Rhodobacter capsulatus SB 1003: one gene and its partner. The protein of the gene in region 1 interacts with the protein of each later gene in a pairwise test. Links are inferred from orthologs where the notes say so. Each region holds a gene or a part of one and is shown on either strand. Other genes may lie near its edges.

What was found.
Region 2: the proteins of secG (region 1) and secA interact in binary tests that used the Escherichia coli proteins (3 or more experiments, as listed by UniProt). The link is inferred for Rhodobacter capsulatus SB 1003 from one-to-one orthologs.

Annotation. Positions count from the first base shown.
Region 1 is NC_014034.1:806,364-822,392, reverse strand. Bases 1-2,778 are described here. They hold secG (preprotein translocase subunit SecG), read left to right. Parts: upstream 1-1,056; coding sequence 1,057-1,500; downstream 1,501-2,778. Other genes in these bases: RCAP_RS03760 (CTP synthase), read left to right, coding at 1,651-2,778; RCAP_RS03770 (adenylosuccinate synthase), read right to left, coding at 1-881. In the rest of the region: more of RCAP_RS03760, read left to right, coding at 2,779-3,294; RCAP_RS03755 (LysR family transcriptional regulator), read right to left, coding at 3,644-4,591; polyhydroxyalkanoate synthesis repressor PhaR, read right to left, coding at 4,751-5,293; RCAP_RS03745 (phasin family protein), read right to left, coding at 5,430-5,876; RCAP_RS03740 (class I poly(R)-hydroxyalkanoic acid synthase), read right to left, coding at 6,069-7,862; phaZ (polyhydroxyalkanoate depolymerase), read left to right, coding at 7,954-9,222; RCAP_RS03730 (F0F1 ATP synthase subunit B), read right to left, coding at 9,355-9,912; RCAP_RS03725 (F0F1 ATP synthase subunit B'), read right to left, coding at 9,917-10,477; RCAP_RS03720 (F0F1 ATP synthase subunit C), read right to left, coding at 10,551-10,787; RCAP_RS03715 (F0F1 ATP synthase subunit A), read right to left, coding at 10,858-11,634; RCAP_RS03710 (AtpZ/AtpI family protein), read right to left, coding at 11,637-11,981; RCAP_RS03705 (ArsR/SmtB family transcription factor), read left to right, coding at 12,194-12,541; RCAP_RS03700 (urea carboxylase-associated family protein), read right to left, coding at 12,567-13,439; RCAP_RS19505 (hypothetical protein), read right to left, coding at 13,534-13,698; RCAP_RS03695 (succinate dehydrogenase iron-sulfur subunit), read right to left, coding at 13,854-14,633; and more genes. UniProt on the Escherichia coli protein: Subunit of the protein translocation channel SecYEG. Overexpression of some hybrid proteins has been thought to jam the protein secretion apparatus resulting in cell death; while this may be true it also results in FtsH-mediated degradation of SecY.
Region 2 is NC_014034.1:253,990-259,631, forward strand. What follows is about bases 1-3,277. They hold secA (preprotein translocase subunit SecA), read left to right. Parts: upstream 1-362; coding sequence 363-3,077; downstream 3,078-3,277. Other genes in these bases: RCAP_RS01135 (peptidylprolyl isomerase), read right to left, coding at 1-179; RCAP_RS01145 (hypothetical protein), read left to right, coding at 3,276-3,277. Also shown: more of RCAP_RS01145, read left to right, coding at 3,278-4,196; RadC family protein, read right to left, coding at 4,193-4,957; molecular chaperone DnaJ, read right to left, coding at 5,062-5,642. UniProt on the Escherichia coli protein: Required for protein export, interacts with the SecYEG preprotein conducting channel.

The DNA of each region.
Region 1 (16,029 bases):
CCGCGCGTGCCCAGACGCTCGCCGTCGTCGTCTTTCAGCTCGGTCGGGAACGGGCCCTCGCCCACCCGGGTGGTATAGGCCTTGACGATGCCAAGCGAATAATCGACCGCATTCGGCCCGAGGCCGACGCCCGTCGCCGCCTGCCCCGCGATCACGTTCGAGGAGGTGACAAAGGGATAGGTGCCGAAGTCGATGTCGAGCAGAGAGCCCTGCGCGCCTTCGAACAGGATCCGCTTGCCCGCCTTGCGCAGCTCGGTCAGGACCTTCCAGACCGGTTTCGCATATTGCAGGATCTCGGGGGCGATGGCGCGCAGATCGGCCAGCACGGCGTCACGATCGATCGGGCCAAGGCCCAGCCCGGCGCGCAGCGCGTTGTGATGGACAAGCGCGCGATCGACGCGCAGCTGCAGCGTCTCGTCATCGGCCAGATCGGCGACACGGATGACCCGACGGCCGACCTTGTCTTCGTAGCAGGGGCCGATGCCGCGGCCGGTGGTGCCGATCTTCGCCACCGCGGCATGGGCTTCGCGCGCACGGTCCAGCTCGCCGTGGAACGGCATGATCAGGGGGGTGTTTTCCGCGATCATCAGATTGTCGGGATTGATCTCGACGCCCTGTTCGCGGATCGCCGCCACTTCCTTGACCAGATGCCAGGGGTCCAGCACGACGCCGTTGCCGATCACCGAAAGCTTGCCGCCGCGCACGACGCCCGAGGGCAGCGCGTTCAGCTTGTAGACCTTGCCGCCGATGACGAGCGTGTGGCCCGCATTGTGGCCGCCCTGAAAGCGGGCGATGACGTCGGCCCGTTCACTGAGCCAGTCGACGATCTTGCCCTTGCCTTCGTCGCCCCATTGGGCGCCGACAACCACCACGTTGGCCATTCGCATTCTCCGCAGGTCTGAAACCGCGCGACATATAGCGGGGTGAACGCCCGGGGGAAACCGATTTTTCGCCGCAAGGACGCCGCCCGGCCCGGCAGCGGCAGAAAACCGGGTTGCGCGCCGTGGCCCAAGCGCCTAGATAGGCGCGTCGATTGAACAAAGGCGCGCCTCCCTCATGGAAAACGTCCAAAACGTCATCCTCGTCGTCCACCTCGTGCTGGCGCTCCTCCTGATCGGGGTGGTGCTGCTGCAGCGCTCGGAAGGTGGCGGCCTTGGCATGGGCGGGGGTGGCGGTGGCGGCGTGATGACCGGGCGGCAGGCGGCGAATGCGCTGACCAAGCTGACCTGGATCTTTGCCATCGGCTTTCTGGCGACCTCGATCACGCTGACGGTTTTCTCGGCCCGCGCGGGCAAGGAGGCCTCGGTCGTCGACACCACCCCGGCCGAGGCGCCCGCCGCGCCCGGCAGCACCGGGACCTCGCCGCTGATCTCGGCGCCGCCGCCCTCGACCGACGAGCCGGTCGTGCCGCCGGTCACGCCGCCCGCGGCCACCGAGGCCCCGGCCGAAGCGCCCGCGGCGACCGAAACGCCGGCGCCGGAGGCGCCCGCCTCGAACTGAGCCCACTATAACTGGGACTTCGGCTCTTAGTTTACTCCAAGTCTTGCGGTCTGGTTGCGGGCAGGCTGCGAATCGTGTATCAGTCAAATCCCGTGGTTCCGGTCGATCCCGACCGGAACAAGCCTTTCTTTTGCTTGTCACGGGGGTCTCATGGCGCGTTATGTCTTCATCACCGGGGGCGTGGTTTCCTCGCTGGGCAAGGGCTTGGCTTCGGCCGCCCTCGGCGCCCTTCTGCAGGCCCGCGGCTTTTCGGTGCGGCTGCGCAAGCTCGACCCTTACCTGAACGTCGATCCGGGCACGATGAGCCCCTTCGAACACGGCGAGGTTTTCGTCACCGATGACGGCGCCGAGACCGACCTTGATCTGGGCCATTACGAACGCTTCACCGGCGTCAGCGCCCGCAAGACGGATTCGGTGTCGTCCGGGCGGATCTATTCGAACGTGCTGGAGAAAGAGCGCCGCGGCGCCTACCTGGGCAAGACGATCCAGGTGATCCCGCACGTCACAAATGAAATCAAGGACTTCATTGCCGTGGGCGATGACGAGGTCGATTTCATGCTGTGCGAGATCGGCGGCACGGTGGGTGACATCGAGGGCCTGCCCTTCTTCGAAGCGATCCGGCAATTCGCCCAGGAACGCCCGCGCGGGCAGTGCATCTTCATGCACCTGACGCTGCTGCCCTATCTGGCGGCCTCGGGCGAATTGAAGACGAAGCCGACGCAGCATTCGGTCAAGGAGCTGCGCTCGATCGGGTTGCAGCCCGACGTGCTGGTGTGCCGCTCGGAACATCCGATCCCGGACAAGGAACGCGCGAAGATCGCGCTTTTCTGCAACGTGCGGCCCGACAGCGTGATCCCGGCCTATGACCTGCGCTCGATCTACGAGGCGCCCTTGGCCTATCACCGCGCCGGGCTGGATCAGGCGGTCTTGAACGCCTTTGGCATCTCGCCCGCGCCGCGGCCCGACATGAGCCGCTGGGAAGATGTGATGGACCGGCTGACCCATGCCGAGGGCGAGGTCCGCGTTGCCATCGTCGGCAAATATGTGCAGCTCGAGGACGCCTACAAGTCGATCGCCGAGGCGTTGACCCATGGCGGCATGGCGAACCGGGTGCGGGTGAAGGCGGAATGGATCGACGCCGAGATCTTCGAACGCGAAGACCCGGCGCCGCATCTGGAGCCTTTCCACGCCATTCTGGTGCCCGGCGGCTTTGGCGAACGCGGCACCGAGGGCAAGATCCGCGCCGCGCAATTCGCCCGCGAAAAGGGCGTGCCCTATCTCGGCATCTGTCTGGGCATGCAGATGGCGGTCATTGAGGCCGCGCGGAACATGGCGGGGCTGGCCAATGCGGGCTCCGAGGAATTCGACCATGAGGCAGGCGAAAAGCGTTTCACGCCCGTGGTTTACCACCTCAAGGAATGGGTGCAGGGCAACCACCGGGTGGAGCGGAAGCTGACCGACGACAAGGGCGGCACGATGCGTCTGGGCGCCTATTCGGCGCAGCTGACGGCGGGCTCGAAAGTGGCCGAGGTTTACGGCAAGACCGAAATCGAGGAACGCCACCGCCACCGCTACGAGGTCGACATCACTTATCGCGAAGCGCTGGAAAACTGCGGTCTGGTGTTCTCGGGGATGAGCCCGGACGGCCGTCTGCCCGAGATCGTCGAGCACAAGGACCATCCCTGGTTCATCGGCGTGCAGTTCCACCCGGAGCTGAAGTCGAAACCCTTCGCGCCGCATCCGCTGTTTGCCGGTTTCGTGAAAGCGGCGCTGGCGCAAAGCCGTCTGGTCTGAAACGGTTGCGCCCGCTGTCGCGGGCGCCCCAACAGGGGGGCGCTGCCCCCCTCGCGGGTGCGCCGCTCACCCCCCGGGATATTTGCCGCAAGGTAAAAGGCAAAGGCCAGTCTCGACCGGCTTGGCGACGGGTTCGGGCACAGTCCAGGCGGGAACGCGATGAGGCTCCAGGGTGAAACACTGGGTTCCCCCTCCTGCCCCGGGCCCGAGCCGGGCTTTCCCCGTGGCACAGCGCGCCGCAGCCCTCCCCTTTCACCTTGCGGCAAATATCCTCGGGGGGTGAATGCTCCGCAGGAGCAGAGGGGGGCGGAAAGCCCCCCTTTCGGGGCGACCGCGCAGGCGGGCGCACTCATTCGACGCGCAGCGATGCCGCGAGCCAGGGCGCCTCGGCCAGAGCCGGCGCCACGATCCGCTCGGCAAGAAGGCCGCGCAGCCGCTGCGCCACCGCGCCGGGCAGATCCCCCATCGTGCTCGCCCGCGCGCTCAGCACGATGCGGCGGCTCATCCCCGGCCCCCGCAGCGGCGCCAGCGCCACCCCCGCCCGCTTGCCATGCAAAACCCCGGACGGCGTCAGGATCGACCAGCCCTGCCCCGCCGCCACCATCGCCAGGATCGCCGGGGTGCTGTCGATCTCGAAGCGATGCCCGGGGCTCTCGCCGATCCGGCCCAGATAGGCGGCGATCTGCTGCCCCATCAGCGTGCGGCGCGAATAATGCAAAAGCGGCAGATCGGCCCCCACCAGACCCTCCGGCCAGACCGCGATCAGCGGTTCCGAGAGCAGCGGATGCCGCTCCACCCCCTCCTGCGCCGCCTCGATCTCGGCCGCCACCACCATGTCCAGTGCCCGCGCCTCCAGCTGCGCCGCCAGACGATGGCTCGGCCCGGTCTCGAGCAGGAACCGGCAGGCGGTCAGTTCCGCCCCCATCCCCGCCAGCAAAAGCGGCGTCACCTCGGCCTCGAAATCCTCGATCATGCCCAGCCGGAAACTGCGCAAGCCCGCAGGATCGGCCAGGCCCACCCCGGCCCGGCCCCGCGCCAGCTCGTCCAGCATCGCCTCGGCATGGGGCAGAAAGGCCCGCCCCGCCGCCGTCAGCCCGAAGGGCCGCGCCGTGCGGTCGACCAGCTCCGCCCCCAGCGCGGCTTCCAGCGCCACGATCTGCTGACTGACCGCCGAGGCCGAGACCCCCAGCCGCCGCGCCGCCGCGGTGATCGCCCCCTCTTCGGCCGTCGCCACCAGCATCTCGACCGCCCAGAGGCTGACCTTCTCGCCCCGCCCTTTTGCCTTGCCCGTCATCATCGCTCCCTGTCGGGGCCGGACTGCCGCTCCGAAGCCTGCCTTGGCACGCCCGGGCCAAGGCCCCCTCGGTTTCAGGAAATACGGCCAGAGCTTCGGGCCGGGGGTCTCGGGGGCATGCCCCCGAGCGGGGGGTCCGGGGGGCAGCGCCCCCCGGCCTGCTTACAGTTTCGACAGTTTCGACTGCAATTCGGCAAGCTGCTTCTTGATCGCGTCAAGCTCCTCGCGCCCGCCCGCGCCCTCGCCGCCCGCCTCGGGCGCGGTGCCGACCGCCGCGCCCCAGCCCGACATCAACGTCTTCAGGAAGGCCTCCTGCTGGCGCTGCAGCGCCTCGAAGCCGGGCACCGGCGGGAAGGTGGCGAAATTCTCCATCATCTTCGACTGGCCCTCGCGCAGCATCTCGAAGCTCGCGGCCAGGAATTGCGGCACCACCGATTGCGCCTGCGTCGTGTAGCTGCGCACCAGATCGGTCAGCACATCCACCGGCAGCACGTTTTCGCCCCGGCTTTCATGTTCGGCGATGATCTGCAGCAGATATTGCCGCGTCAGGTCGTCGCCCGATTTCAGGTCGACGATCTGCACCTCGCGCCCCTGCCGGATGAAGGAGGCGATATCCTCGAGCGTGACATAATCGCTCGTCTCGGTGTTATAAAGCCGCCGGCTCGCATAGCGCTTGATCAGCAAGGGCTTCGCCTCTTCGGCCATGGTCTCTCCTCCCGTGGTTTTTTGGCGCTGCAGCAATGTTTAGGCTGCGCCGCGGCAAAAGCAACAAAAGAAAAGGGCGCACCGAAGTGCGCCCATGGTCAACCCGGCAGGGAGGAGGAAACCGGGCCGATCCGGTTCACTTCGCGGCGACGGTCTTTTTCGCCGCGGCGGTGACTTCCTCGGTCGCCTTCTTGACGGCGGCGGTGGTTTCCTCGGTCATTTCCTTGCCCGCGGCCAGCATCAGCTCGACCGTGTCCATCTGCACCTTCTTCGCCACTTCGGCAAAGGCGGCGAGGTTTTCGGTCGCCATCTCGACCGAGGCCGAGGCGAAGTCGCTCATGACCTTGGCGTAATCGGCCGGTTCGGCTTTCGACGCGGTCAGCGCGCCGACTTTCGCCAGCGAGTCCTTGGCCCATTTCGCCGAGATGTCGGTCGATTTTTCCGCCGCGTCGATGGCGACCTTGGCCATCTTTTCGGTCAGCACGGTCTGCGCCTTGAACGCATCCTGCATCTTCGACATGTCCATCGGCACCGAGGCCATCATGTCCTGCATCATCTTGGTGAAATCCTGGGTCTTGGCCATTTCAGTCGCTCCGGTCAGAGGGCCCATCGAGGCGGCGGGGCCCGTTCGCTTGACTCAGATATAAATGCTGCAGTGCAGCATTGCAAGGGAAATTTTCTGCGTCGCAGCGCATAATTCGCGTTCAGGTTGATCTGCGTCATGGAGAATCGGCTTGAAAAAGGGGGCCGAAGCCCCCTCTCCGCCGCGCCGGAGCTAAAGCACCACAACCTCCGAGACATAGGTGCCGGGGGCCGGGGCCAGCGGCGGATGCGTCGCGTCGCCCGGGGCCCGCGCGGGGATCTTCTTGCCCGAATGCCCGGCCAGCCATTCCCCCCAGCGCGGCCACCAGCTGCCCTTCGTGTAGGTGGCCTGCGCCTTCCAGACCTGATGATCGGCAATCGGCGCCGCAGAGGTGTAATGGCCGTATTTGTCCTTGCTCGGCGGGTTCACGATCCCGGCGATATGGCCCGATTCCGTCAGGATGAAGGTCTTGTCGGTCGATCCCATCTGCGCCACGCCGTTGAAGCTGACGATCCAGGGCGCGATATGGTCGGTCTCGCAGGCGATGGCGCAGAGCGGCACCTTGACCCCCGAGACATGCAGCCGCTCGCCCATCAGCTCGAAGCCCTCGGTGGTGAAGGCATCGGCCTGACAGAGCCCGCGCAGATATTCCATCGCCATCTTGCCCGGCAGGTTGGTGCTGTCGCCGTTCCAGTAAAGCAAGTCGAAGGCGGGCGGCGATTCGCCCATCATGTAGCTGCGGATCGCGGGCTGATAGATCAGGTCATTCGCCCGCAGATAGGAAAAGGTCCGCGTCATGTAATAGCTCGACAGAACGCCATCCAGCCGCACCTGCCGCTCGATCCCGTCGACGAAATCATCCTGCAGGAAGGGGGTGAATTCGCCCTGATCGGAAAAGTCGGTCAGCGTGGTGAAAAAGGTCGCCGATTTGATCGACTTGTCCTTGCGCTTTTCCAAGAGCGACAGGACCAGGCTCAGCGTCGTGCCCGCGATGCAATAGCCGACCGCATTCACCTGTTTCTCGCCGGTGATCGCCTTCACCTCCTCGATCGCGGCCAGATAGCCGTCGCGGACGTAATCCTCCATCCCCACATCGGCATAGGACCGGTCCGGGTTCTTCCAGCTGACGACGAACAGCGTGAAGCCCTGATCGACGATCCAGCGGATCAGGCTGTTTTGCGGTTTCAGATCCAGGATGTAGAACTTGTTGATCCAGGGCGGAAAGATGATCAGCGGGGTCTTGTGCACCTCGGGGGTGGTGGGCTCGTACTGGATGATCTCCATCAGCCGGTTGCGCCAGACCACCTGGCCTTTCGCCGTGCCGATGTTGTGCCCGACGCTGAAGGCGTTCTTGTCCGAAAGCGTGATCACCAGATCGCCGCGGTTCGCCTCGATGTCGCGCACGAGGTTTTCCAGCCCCCGCACCAGGCTTTCGCCCTCGGTCGCCACCGCCTTTTCCAGCGCATCCGGGTTCGTCGCCAGAAAATTCGTCGGCGCCATCATGTCGATGATCTGCTTGGAAAACATCTCCAGCCGGCGGCGATCGACCGGGTCCAGCCCCTCGATCTTCGACAGCGCTTCCTCGATCGAGCTCGAGGCGATCAGATATTGCTGCTTGATGAAGTTGAAATAGGGATGGCTGTCCCACAGCGGGTTGGAAAAGCGGCGGTCCTTCGGCCCCGGATCGGCGGGCGGCTTGAAGGTGCCCTGAGCAAAGGCATGGGTGGCGTCGATGTAATGCGTCATCGCCTGCGCCCAATAGCTGACCTGCGCCTCGAAGATCTTCGCCGGATTCGCCGTCATCTCGCGCAAAAGCGCGCTCGAAGAGGCGACGTAAAGATCCAGCCCCGGCCCCTCCAGCGCAGGATTGGGCGCGCGCTTTTGCGCAAAGGCTTCAACCATGCGTTGTGTAAGTGTCTCAATCCGCGCCAGATTGTCCCGCATTTGCTGCGATGCAGCAGATTCGACCTTTTCAGGCGTTGTCATAACGAAATTTCCTCCCTATCCTTTATCCTGAAACATAACGTCCGCTTGCACGGGAACAAGCGACGATTGTGCGGTTTCTTGGGGAGTGCCGATGAAGGGCATGATGAGCTACGACCTGATGGAAACCATCAGGAACACCAATGAATGGATGGGCGCCTCGGCCCGTGCCATGGCCTCCTATCCGGTCTGGGGGCTGACGCCCCATCCGATGTTCAAGCTGATGTCGGCCTGGGGCCGGGTGACCGAACGCAGCTTCGCGCGCATGGTGATCAAGCCCGACTGGGGCATCCGCTCGATCCCCGCCGCCGATGGCAAGGACCACCTGATCGAGATCGAGACGCTGATCGACAAGCCCTTCGGCGCGCTCATCCACTTCAAGGTTCAGGGCCGGGCGCCGATGCCGCGACGCATCCTTCTGGTTGCGCCGATGTCGGGCCATTACGCGACGCTTCTGCGCTCCACCGTCGCCAGTCTTCTGCCCGATGCCGATGTTTACGTGACGGATTGGCACAATGCGCGGGACATTCCGGTCAGCGCGGGCAAGTTCGACATCGAGGATTACACGCTTTACCTCGTCGAATTCATGCGCCTGCTTGGCCCCGACATCAACGTGATCGCGGTCTGTCAGCCCGCGCCGCTGACGCTGGCCGCCACCGCCTATCTGGCCGAGGAAGAACCCGAGGCGCAGCCGCGCACGCTGACGCTGATCGGCGGGCCGATCGACCCCGATGCCGCCGCGACCGAGGTGACCGATTTCGGCCGCCGCGTCACCATGGGGCAGCTCGAACACATGGTGATCCAGCGCGTCGGCTTCAAATACAAGGGCGCCGGGCGGCTGGTCTATCCGGGGCTGATGCAGCTGGCCTCGTTCATCTCGATGAACATGGACAAGCACACCAAGGCCTTTTCCGACAAGATCCTGATGGAATCGAAGGGCGAAGGCTCGGAACACGACCATCACAACATCTTCTACGATGAATATCTGGCGGTGATGGACATGACCGCGGAATTCTATCTGTCCACGGTGGAACGGATCTTCAAGGGGCTGGAAATCGCGCAGAACCGCTTCGAGGTCGAGGGCAAGCGCGTCGACATCGGCAAGATCACCCGCGTCGCGGTGAAGACGGTCGAGGGCGCGAATGACGACATTTCCGCCCCCGGACAATGCGTGGCGGCGCTGCGGCTGTGCACCGGCCTGCCCGAGGACAAGAAGGCGCAGCATCTGGAGCCGGGCGCGGGCCATTACGGCATCTTCGCGGGCTCGTCCTGGCGCAACAACATCCGGCCGCTGGTGCTGAATTTCATCGACGCCAATGCGGGAACGCCGAAAGCGACCGTGACCGCGATCCGCGCGGTCTGAGCAATCTGCCCCGTTCAATGCGAAACGCGCGCCTTCGGGCGCGCGTTTTCTTTTGCCCTGCCCCGTTGCAACACGGCCAAAAGCAAAAACCCGGCCGCAAGGCCGGGTTTTCGATCTGGTCTGGAACGCGGCTCAGTTCAGCCGGGTTTCCACTTCCGTGATGGCCGCGTCGATCATGCCCGACTTGTCGGAGGCCGACATCTGGTTCGCCAGAACCTCGGCCGCGGCGGCAACCGCCACCTGCACGGCCCGATCCTTGACGTCCTTCAGCGCAGCGGCTTCCGCCGAGGCGATCCGGTCTTCGGCGCCCTTCAGGCGGCGCGCGATGGCCTCCTTCAGGTCGGCCTTGGCCTGCTCGGCCGCCAGTTGCGCATCGCGCTTGGCCGCGGCGACGATCTCGTCGGCCTGACCCTGCACTTCGCGCGCCTTGCGCTCGTAGCTCGCCAGGATCTTCTGCGCTTCGTCGCGCAGCGCCTTGGCCTCGTCCAGATCCGCCTTGATGCCCTCGGCACGCTTGTCGAGCATGCCCAGCAACATCGAGGGAACCTTGAACTTGATCAGCACGCCGACAAAGATCAGGAACGCGACGAGGATCACGAAATGCGCGTTGCGCAGCGAGACGAACGGGCCTTCGGATGCGAAAGCCGGGTTCGCCGCCAGAGCAACAAGCAGGAACGTCAGTTTCTTCATCGCCTTACCCCTTCACCCGCTGCCCCACGGCCGCGTTCAGCGCGCCCATGTCGGCCTTGCCGCCCAGCGCCGTGACGATGGCCGTGGCCGTGTCGGTGGCGACGATCTGCACCGCCTCCAGCGCCCCGGCGCGGATCTCGGCGATCTTCACCTCGGATTGCGCGACGCGGGCCGCGATATCCGCATCGGCTTTCGCCGTGGCGGCATCGAGGTCCTTTTGAATCACCGCACGGGTCTCGGCGATGATCTTTTGCGCCTGCGCGCGGGCATCGGCCAGCGCCTTGGCATAGGCCGCTTCCGCGTCCTTGGCCTTCAGCTTGTACTGTTCCGCCGCCGCAAGATCGCCCGAGATGGTCCCGGCACGATCGGCCAGAATCGCCGCGATGCGCGGAATGGCGATGTTCTTGAGCAGCCAGTAGATGGCGCCCAGAGCCAACAGCAGCCAGAAGATCTGGTTCGGGAAGGTCGAGAAGTCGAGCTGCGGCATCCCGCCCTTTTCCGCAGCCTCGGCAGCGTGTCCGGCGACAGCAGCAGCGGCCTCGACCGCGTTTGTTTCGTTTGCCATGTCGTCCCCCTGGACCCTTCAGTTACCGGGTGGGTGCGAACACCCACCCGACCGCAAGGTTGCTCAGCAGGGATCAGACGGCGAACATCAGCAGAAGCGCGACGAGGAACGAGAAGATCCCCAGCGCTTCGGCGAACGCGATACCGATGAACATGGTGGCGGTTTGCGAAGCGGCCGCCGAGGGGTTGCGCAGCGCGCCCGAGATGAAGTTGCCGACGACGTGGCCCACACCGACGGCGGCGCCGCCCATGCCGGTGCACGCAAGACCAGCACCGATGTAGGCACCCATTTGAACGATATCGCCTTCCATGATGGACACTCCTTGAGGTTGGAATTGGCTGAATTGAGGTTGTGACGGGGACCTGTCTGCGGTCCGGGCCTCAGTGGCCCGGATGCAGCGCGTCTTTCAGATAGACGCAGGTCAGGATGGTGAAGACATAGGCCTGCACGAAGGCCACGAGGATTTCGAGCGCATACATCGCGACGATCGCCAGCACCGAGAGCGGGGTCACGATCACGCCGACGAAGGAGAACAGGATCAGCGGCGCGAAGGCGGCAAAGACTTCCATCACCGCGTGGCCGGCCATCATGTTGCCCGCAAGCCGGATGGAGTGGCTCACCGGACGCACGAAGTAGGAGATCACCTCGATCACGGCCAGGATCGGGCGCAGCGGCAGCGGCGCGGCCGAGACCCAGAACAGGTTCAGGAAGTGGCTGCCGTGCTTCATGAAGCCCAGCGCGGTGACGCCGATGAACACGCCCATCGCCATCACGCCGGTCACCGCGATATGCGAGGTGGGGGTGAAGGCCATCGGGATCAGGCCAAGGAAGTTCGAGAACAGGATGAACAGGAACAGCGTGAAGATATAGGGGAAGTAGACCAGCCCGTCCTTGCCCGCGACATCCTCGACCATCTTGTGGATGAAGCCGTAGGTCAGCTCGGCGAGCGACTGGATGCGGCCCGGCACGATGGCGCGGCGCAAGGTGCCCACGACCATCAGCAGCGCGATCATCAGAACGCCGATCGCCATCCACAGGGTCGAGTTCGTCGGCACGAAGAACTCGAACCAACGGATCGCCTCGCCGTCGAACATCGAGTGAATCTTGAACGGTTCCATCGGGTGGAACACAAGGCCGGTGCCAGCTTCTTCTGCCACGACTATTTCCCCTCTTTGCCAGCTGCGGCCGCAGCTGCCTGTGCCTTTGTCAAGTCCGCGGCCGAGCGAAGCATCACCTTCACCCCCGCCGCGAGACCGAGGAAGACGAAGATCAGCATCAGGAAGGGCTGCGTGCCAAAGACGGCATCCAGCCCGTATCCGATGCCGAAGCCGATCCCCAGCCCCGAAACCAGTTCGATGACCATCCGCCAGGCCATGTCGGCCATGCGCAGATCGCCATCCGCTGCGCGTTTGGGCGCCTCCTCGGTCTTCTTCAGTTGCGAAAGCCGTTTCTCAAGCGCCGCCAGACGCTCGGGATCAGGTTCTCCGCCAACTTCCTCCGACATGGATGCTCCCCGCAGGTTGAGGCCGTGTGTAACGACGCAAGCCCGATGAGTCAACGCCGTTGACAGAGTCTTTCCGAACGCGCAAGTCCTTGTTTTCATTTTCGTTTGCGCAATCAGCCGCGGGTCGGGCGGGGGGTTTTCGCATGCGCCGGGCCAAAGTCATATTCAACCGATCGGTTGACGTTTTGCCGCAGGATGCGCAAAGGTGGCGCATGGACCTTTCCGCCGCCGCCCGCCTTGATGCCGTCTTTGCCGCGCTCGCCGACCCGACGCGGCGGGCGATCCTGACCATGCTGCTGGAAGACGACATGGCGGTGACCGATGTCGCCGCGCCGTTTCAGATGTCGCTTGCCGCGATTTCGAAACATCTGACGATCCTCGCCGAAGCCGGGCTGATCAGCCAGGAAAAGCGCGGCCGGGTGAAATGGTGCAAGCTCGAGCCCGCGGCGATGGAAGGCGCGATCGTCTGGATCCAGAGCTTCGGCGCCTTCGAGCCGCTGGATCTGGATGCGTTCGAGCGCTTTCTGGAAACCGAGCTGCAGGGGCCGCAAGCGGAGTAAGGGGGGCAGCGCCCCCCTGCCCGGCTCAGTCCAGATCGCAGCCGTGGGTCCGGTCATAGCCGTTTTGCGCGGGCGAGACCCAGCCCTCGGGCCGGTCCTGCGGCCGATAGATCTCGATCTTGAGCGGGTAACAGGCCGCCGCATCCGAGGAATGTTCCGAGGAACAATCGCCGCCCGGGCAGGCCGAGAGCGCGCCGCCCAGATCGATCTCGGCGAAGAATTCCAGATAATCGCCCGGCCGCACCGGCGACGCCTTCATGAAATACTGGCCGGTGTCGCGGGTGAAGCCGGTGCACATGAAGACATTCAGCACGTCATGGACATGGAATTCGCAGGCATGTTTCATCAGCCCGGTTTCCTCGGCCAGCGCGCGGGTCAGGTTCGAATGGCAGCAATGGTGGTAAGTCTCGCCGCCCGAGAGCAGGTGATGCGTATAGGGATCGCAGCGGGTGCCGATCACGTCATGCACCGAGCCGCCATGTTCGTCGATGCCATACCAGTCCAGCGTGTCCTCGGTGATCGTCGCCATCGGCCGCAAGTACGGGATCGAGGACCAGAGCTGATCGCCGGTCGACAGATGCGTGCCATGCAGCGCGCGGGTCTTGCCGGAATAGAAGCGCTCGTTCAGATCCTTTAGCGACCAGAGGTTGAGGTCACCGACCTGCGGACCGTCGATCGAGACGATGCGGAAGAAGCAGCCCGCGGGCACTTCAAAGAATTTCGCCTCGCGCGCCGGGACGATCACCTCGTCGATCTTCGTCCAGCCCGCGCGGGCGGCGCGCAGCGCGGCCAGATCGGGGCGTGGCAGGGTCTCGACCGGGTAGCAGATCACCGGCTTGATCGCGCGGCGGGCGGCGGCATCGGCGGGCGGGGCATGGTCGGGATGGGTCGGTTTCACGGGGCGCGGTCTCCTTTGCGCCAGTCTCGCCCGGCTTTGGCGCAAAAGAAAAGCCCCCGCCGACGGGCAGGGGCGCTTTCGCGACAAATCGGGCTCAGGCCGCGTAATATTCGAACATCTGGTCGAGTTCGGTTTCCTCGATCAAATCCGCCTTGCCGCGGGCGGGCGTGTAATAGGCGTAAGCCTCGGCCAGAATCCTCAGCGCTTCGGCGGCTTTTTCCTGCTCGGATTTCTTCCGGAAGGTGACGATTTTCGACATGGCTTGCTCCTGTGGGTGCGTGGTCTCCCCTGCGACAAACTATCCCATGCCCGCCGCGGCCGACAGCGAAAATGCTGCAACTGCGATATGCAATTTCCGCAACGCAGCAAAAAGGCCCCGGCAGTGCCGGGGCCTAGTGTCGAAGCAAAGCCGGATCAGACGTGCCGGCTGACCATCAGCCGCTTGATCTCGGCGATCGCCTTGGCCGGGTTCAGCCCCTTGGGGCAGGTCTTGGCGCAGTTCATGATCGTGTGGCAGCGATAAAGCTTGAACGGGTCTTCCAGCGCATCCAGACGCTCGGCCGTGGCCTCATCCCGGCTGTCGATGATCCAGCGATAGGCATGCAGCAGCGCCGCCGGGCCAAGGTAGCGGTCCGAGTTCCACCAGTAGCTCGGACACGAGGTCGAGCACGACGCGCACATCACGCATTCATAAAGACCGTCCAGCTTCTTGCGATCCTCGATCGACTGCAGCCATTCTTTTTCCGGCTTGTTCGTCGTCGTCTGCAGGAAGGGCATGATCGAGGCATGCTGCGCGTAAAAGAGCGTCAGGTCCGGCACCAGATCCTTGACCACCGGCATATGCGGCAGCGGATAGATGCGCACGTCGCCCTTGATCTCGTCGAGGCCATAGATGCAGGCCAGCGTGTTGATGCCGTCGATGTTCATCGCACAAGACCCACAGATCCCCTCGCGGCAGGAGCGGCGGAAGGTCAGCGTCGGGTCGATCTCGTTCTTGATCTTCAGAAGCGCGTCCAGAACCATCGGCCCGCAGCGGTCCATGTCGAGGAAATAGGTGTCCACCCGCGGGTTTTCGCCGGTGTCCGGGTCCCAGCGGTAGATCTTGAACTTGCGCGTGTTCTTGGCACCCTCGGGCCGCGGCCAGGTCTTGCCGACGCGGATCTTGGAGTTTTTCGGAAGCGTGAACTGAACCATTGGGCGTCCTTTCAGTGCGAAGCGGACCGGGCCGGGGGCGGCTCGGCCAAGTCGAGAAGCTCATCGGGGGTGGAAATCTGCTCGATGAGGCGGATGAGATTGGGCAGCGCCTGGGTGACCGGGGCGGCCTGGGCCAAAAGCCAGCGCAGGGCATCGTCCAGCACGGCCGCGCGCCAGGCGTCGTGGTTCCAGTGCCGGGCGAGCGGCACGCCCAGATCGGCGAAGGCGGCGAAAAGCGCGGGCAGATCGTAGAAGGTCGCGTAAAGATGGCGCAATTCGCGCGGGGTCGTGTGTTCGGGGCCGCGGAACCGGCCCGAGACGGTCAGATGCGCCGCGACGACATCATGGCTGCGCAGGCTGCGGCAGCGCGGCGTCAGCACCGCCGTCCAGGCATCCGGCCCGGTGCGACGGCGCAGGACGTGGATGTCCTGATCGAGACGGCCCAGCAGCTGGCGGCCATGCAGCGCCGAGCCCTCGGCAAAGACCAGCGCCTCGGCCCGGGCATAGACCTGCATCTGCGCCCGGATCGGCAGGGTTCCGGGGTCGATCACCGTCACGCCCAGCTGCGCCAGCAGCCCGGCCAGATAGGACTCGCCCAGATGGCCGCCGCGGCCCGTGGTCACCAGCCCGGCACGGCTGACATAGATCAGCGGCAGGCGCGGCCGCGACCCGAGCCCGTGGCGGGCGGGCAGCGCGTCGAGCAGGTCAAGATAGGCCGGATCGGGGGCGGTGCCGCCCAGCATCTCGCCCTGGGCGCAGACGCGCAATTCCGGCGCAAGGCTGGGTTCGGTGACGAAACGGGCGCGGCGCGCGGGCATCGTCAGCCAGTCGAACACCTGATGCACCCAGGGCGCCAGCGCCTCGGGCGGGGTGCCGGTGGGCAGGGTGAACAGCACCACATCCGTGTCGCGCTGGCTGACCGCAGGCAGAAGCCGGGTGATGTGTTCGGCCACCAGATGGCCGAATTCATGGCTGAGATAGCCGCCCCAAAGCGCCGGGCGGCGGAACTGCCGCACCGGCTTGCGCAGGGGCGGCGCGCTGTCGGCGGGACGGCCGGAATAGCAGAACCGGGCCGCGGTCTGACGCTCGAACTCGGGCCAGACCGGACCGCCCAGCGGCACATGTTCGCGCATGCGGGTGACCGGCATCACGGGGACATCGCGAAAGCACAGAAGCTCCATCATCCCCTCCCCCGCGGCACGGTGTAATAGGGGCGGCTGGGCCCCTGCCCCGCGCGGGCGCGGACGCAGCGGTCATAGGCCGCGCCGGGATCGCCGCCGCCGCTGCCCATTGTGAAGGTCAGCTTCACGCCGCTTTCGAAATCGCCGCCCGAGGTGACCCCCATCCGGCCTTCGCCGGAGAGGGGCGCTTTCGGGGCGACGCTTTCGGCGCAAAG
Region 2 (5,642 bases), 570 kb from region 1 along the record:
GGCAGGCTGTTGCGGACGGACACCATCATGCCCAGCGTGATCTCGGTGCCGTCGACCGTGGCGACGACGGTTTCCGGACCGGGGGTCTTGCCCCCTTTCGCGGCCTCCTCGGCCAGCGCCGGACCGGCCAGAAGCGCCATCACGGCGACAGACCCCAGAACGCGTGTGAAAATCGGCATCAAAGCCTCTCCCGCAGGGCCGCGGCACCCCGCGGCGTTGACACTCGGACGGCAGCCCCTTACATCGCCAAGGGTCCTGTGAAGGCCGTTTCGCCCTTATCCGCTTGCCGTTCTACGGGTGCGCGGCGGGTGCGACAAGACCGCATTTCACACGATTTGGTCAGACGAACCCGCGGAGAAAAAATGCTGGGCCTCGGTTACATTGGAAGAAAGCTCTTCGGCACGCCCAACGACCGCAAGGTCAAGCGGACGCGTCCGCTGGTGGCGAAGATCAACGCGCTGGAACCGGCCTTCGAAAAGCTCTCCGATGCCGAGATCGTGGCGAAAACCCGCGAGCTGCAGGCCCGCGCGCAGGCGGGCGAAAGCCTGGATGCGCTGCTGCCCGAAGCCTTTGCCAACTGCCGCGAAGCCGCCCGCCGGGCGCTTGGCCTGCGCGCCTTCGACACCCAGCTGATGGGCGGGATCTTCCTGCATCAGGGCAATATTTCCGAGATGAAGACGGGCGAGGGCAAGACCCTTGTCGCCACCTTCCCGGCCTATCTGAACGCGCTGGCGGGCAAGGGCGTGCATATCGTCACGGTGAACGATTATCTGGCCAAACGCGACTCGGAATGGATGGGCAAGGTCTATCGCCATCTGGGGCTGACCTGCGGCGTCGTCTATCCGTTCCAGCCCGATGATGAGAAACGCGCCGCCTATGCGGCCGACATCACCTATGCGACGAACAACGAGCTGGGCTTCGATTATCTGCGCGACAACATGAAGGCCTCGGTCGCGGAAATGTATCAGCGCGATCACTTCTTCGCCATCGTCGACGAGGTGGACAGCATCCTGATCGACGAGGCGCGGACGCCCCTGATCATCTCCGGCCCGTCGCAGGACCGGTCCGACATGTATCGCACGCTCGATGCCTATATCCCGTTCCTGACCGAAGAGCATTACAAGCTCGACGAGAAACAGCGCAACGCCACCTTCACCGAAGAGGGCAACGAGTTTCTGGAACAGAAGCTGCAGGCCGACGGCCTTCTGCCCGAGGGCCAGTCGCTTTACGACCCGGAAAGCACGACGATCGTGCACCACATCGGCCAGGCGCTTCGGGCGCACAAGCTGTTCTTCAAGGATCAGAACTATGTCGTCGCCGATGACGAGATCGTGCTGATCGACGAATTCACCGGCCGGATGATGAAGGGCCGCCGCCTGTCGGACGGTCTGCATCAGGCGATCGAGGCGAAGGAACGGGTGACGATCCAGCCCGAGAACGTCACGCTGGCCTCGGTGACCTTCCAGAACTACTTCCGGCTTTACGAGAAACTGGCGGGGATGACCGGGACCGCGGTGACCGAGGCCGAGGAATTCGGCGACATCTATCACCTTGGCGTCGTCGAAGTGCCGACGAACCGGCCGGTGGCGCGCAAGGACGAGCACGACCGCGTCTATCGCACCGCCAAGGAAAAATACGCCGCGGTGATCGAGGCGATCAAGACCGCGCATGCGATCGGCCAGCCGACGCTGGTCGGCACCACCTCGATCGAGAAATCCGAGATGCTCTCGGAGATGCTCAAGGCCGAGGGGCTGCCGCATAACGTGCTGAACGCGCGTCAGCACGAACAGGAGGCGCAGATCGTCGCCGATGCCGGGCGTCTGGGCGCGATCACCATCGCGACGAACATGGCCGGTCGCGGCACCGACATTCAGCTGGGCGGCAACGTCGAGATGAAGGTGCAAGAACAGATCGCCGCCAATCCCGACGCCGCCCCCGAAGAGATCCGCGCCCGGATCGAGGCGGAACATGCCGAGGAAAAGCAGAAGGTGATCGAGGCCGGGGGCCTGTTCGTTCTGGCCACCGAACGCCACGAAAGCCGCCGGATCGACAACCAGCTGCGCGGCCGCTCGGGCCGTCAGGGCGACCCGGGGCGGTCCTTGTTCTTCCTGTCGCTCGAAGACGATCTGATGCGCATCTTCGGCTCGGACCGGCTGGAAGGCGTGCTCTCGAAACTGGGCATGAAGGAAGGCGAGGCGATCGTGCACCCTTGGGTGAACAAGTCGCTGGAACGCGCCCAGGCCAAGGTCGAGGGCCGCAACTTCGACTGGCGCAAGCAGCTGCTGAAATTCGACGACGTGATGAACGACCAGCGCAAGGCGGTCTTTGGCCAGCGCCGCGAGATCATGGAAACCGACGAGATTTCCGAGATCGTCGCCGACATGCGCCAGCAGGTGATCGACGATCTGATCGACGAATTCGCGCCGCCGAAAAGCTATGTCGATCAATGGGATATCGAGGGGATGCGGGCAGCGTTCATCGATCATGCCGGGGTTGATCTGCCGCTGGCGGACTGGGCCGCCGAAGAGGGCGTCGACCAGGACGTTCTGCGCGAACGGGTGACGGCGGCGCTGGATGCGGTGATGGCGCAAAAGACCGAGGCCTTCGGCGCCGAGACGATGCGGGTGATCGAAAAGCAGATCCTGCTGCAGACGATCGACACGAAATGGCGCGAGCATCTGGTGACGCTCGAACATCTGCGCTCGGTCGTGGGCTTCCGCGGCTATGCGCAGCGTGATCCGCTGTCGGAATACAAGACCGAGTCGTTCCAGCTGTTCGAAAGCATGCTCGACAGTCTGCGCTACGAGGTGACGAAACGGCTGGGCCAGATCCGTCCGATGAGCGACGAGGAACGCGCCGAGATGCTGCGCCAGCAGGCCGCCGCCCTTGCCGCGGCCGAAGGCGCCGCCGATCCGGCCGCGGGCGCCGCACCGCAACCGGCGGCGCCTGTGGCGTTGGCCGCCGCGCCGGGATTTGTCGAATCGGATCCTTCGACCTGGGGCGAGCCCTCGCGCAATGACCCCTGCCCCTGCGGCTCGGGCGAGAAGTTCAAGCACTGCCACGGCCGTCTGGCCTGAAACAAAGGCGCTGAAATATGGCGCCGGTCCGGGGTGAACCCGGGCCGCCGTTTTTCATTATCCTGTTGATCTGGATATGTTTTTGTGGAAATTTCCGGCCGGGCGAAGGTTTCCGTTTCGGAAACTCTGCCGCAGTCCGGCCCAAGCTTTGCCGAGATCTGGCGTTAACCTTTTGGCAAGAAGCAGGAGGATCCGGGCATGAGACCGATTCACAAGATTGCCATGGTCTGCACCACCTTCGTTCTGGCGGCGGCCACCGGGCATGTCATGCAGACGGCTGCGCCCGAGGGCCCGCGCGCTGACCCCTCGCAGCCGGTGACGGCGGCGGTGATGCCGGGTGCCCGCGGACATCTGGCGGCGCCCGCGCTGTCCCTGCCGCGGCTGACGGTGCCGGTGATGCGCCGCCCGGCCGCCGAAGCCGCCCTTGGCCCGCTGCCGCAGGACATCGAAACCGCGCCGGGCGCCTGTGCCGCGCCACAGCTGCAGGCCGCGCTTGCCCCCGGCGCCTCGGTCCGGCTGACCGTCCTTGCGCCCTGCCACCCCGGCGCGCTGGCCGAGATCCGCCACGCGGGGCTGCGCCTGCCGGTCCGGCTTTCGGAGGACGGCGGCTGGAGCGGTCTGGTTCCGGCCTTTGCGGAACAGGCGCTGTTCCAGCTCGGCCTGCCGGGGGCCACGGCCACGGCGACGGTGACGCTTGCCGTGCCGACGCTGCCGACGGTCAACCGCATTGCGGTGATCCTGCCGCCCGCAAGCGGGGCAGAGCTGCATGGCTATGAATATGGCGCCGCGCCCGGCTCGATCGGTGATGTCTCGGCGGCGGCGCCGCGCGATGCCGAAACGCGCCTTGGCGGCTGGATCACCAGCTTCGGCCAGCCCGGCGCCGCGCAGGCGGTGCAGATCTATTCCGCCCCGGCCGCGATGGCGGACCTGAGTCTGGTGCTGGAGGCGCCGGTGACGCCGGAAAGCTGCGGCAAGGATCTGCAGGGCGCTGTCCTGCGCCCGGTTGGCACCCGCACCGAGCAGGTGCCGCTGTCGCTGGCCATGCCCGATTGCGGCGATGGCGAGGGCGCGGTGATGATGCCGCTGCCCGGCTTCCCGCTGGCCGTGGCGGCGAATTAAAGCAGCCCTTCGGCGCGAAAGCTGAGTTCCCGGCCCTTGCCGATCACCAGATGGTCATGCAGCACAAGCCCCAAGGCCTCGGCGGCATGGCGGATCTGGTCTGTCATCGCGATGTCGGCCTGCGACGGCGTCGGATCGCCCGAGGGGTGGTTGTGCACCAGAATCAGCGCCGAGGCATCCAGCTCCAGCGCCCGTTTCACCACCTCGCGCGGATAGACGGGCACATGGTCGACCGTGCCGCGGGCCTGTTCCTCGTCGGCAATCAGCAGGTTCTTGCGGTCCAGAAACAGCACCCGGAATTGCTCGGTCGGCCGATGCGCCATCGCGGTGTGGCAATAATCCAGCAAAGCCTGCCACGAGGACAGCACCGGCCGTTGCAAGACGCGTGACCGGGCCAGCCGTTGCGCCGCCGCTTCGACGATCTTCAATTCCTGCACCACGGCCTCGCCCACACCGGTCACCTCGGTCAGCCGCGCGGGGGGCGCCGCCAGCACATGGCCGAAACTGCCGAAGACATCGAGCAGCCGCCGCGCCAGGGGCTTCACATCCTGCCGCGGCAGGGCGCGAAACAGGATCAGTTCCAGAAGCTCGTAATCGGGCATGGCCTCGGCGCCGCCCGTGAGGAAGCGTTCCCGCAACCGCTTGCGGTGATCGGTGATGTAAGAGGGCAGCCGGTCGGAAGAGACGGCAACCGGCTGCGCCTCGTCAAGATCTCCGAAAAGCGTCGGCCCTTCGGCAAAGCTGGAGGTTCGGGGCTTCATCCCCCCAGCTTGCGCCGTCACGGTAAATAAATGGTTAACGTTTCTTCTTGGCTCAAAGACGCAAAAGGGCGCCCGCAGGCGCCCCCTTCTTCGTTTTCAGGCACTCAGCCCTTCATCCCGTCCCAGAAGCTTTTCACCTTCTGGAAGAAAGACGCCCCTTCCGGGTTGTTCTCGGCCTGGATGCGCTGGAATTCATCCAGCAGCTCCTTTTGCCGCGCGGTCAGGTTCACCGGGGTTTCGACGGCCAGTTCGATCACCATGTCGCCGATGCCGCCACCGCGCAGGGCAGGCATGCCCTTGCCGCGCAGACGCATCTGCCGACCGGATTGGCTGCCCACCGGCACCTTGACCTTGGACCGGCCGCCATCGATCGTCGGCACCTCGACCTCGCCACCAAGGGCCGCCGAGACCATGCTGACCGGCACCCGGCAGAACAGGTTCACCCCGTCGCGCTGGAAGATCGCATGTTCGCGGACCTCGATGAAGATATAAAGGTCGCCCGAAGGCCCGCCGCGCATCCCGGCCTCGCCCTCGCCCGCCAGACGGATCCGGGTGCCGGTCTCCACCCCCGCGGGGATGTTCACCGACAGCGTCCGTTCCTTCTCGATCCGGCCCGAACCATGACAGACGCGGCAGGGGTTTTTCACCACCTGACCCTGCCCGCCACAGGTGGGGCAGGTGCGTT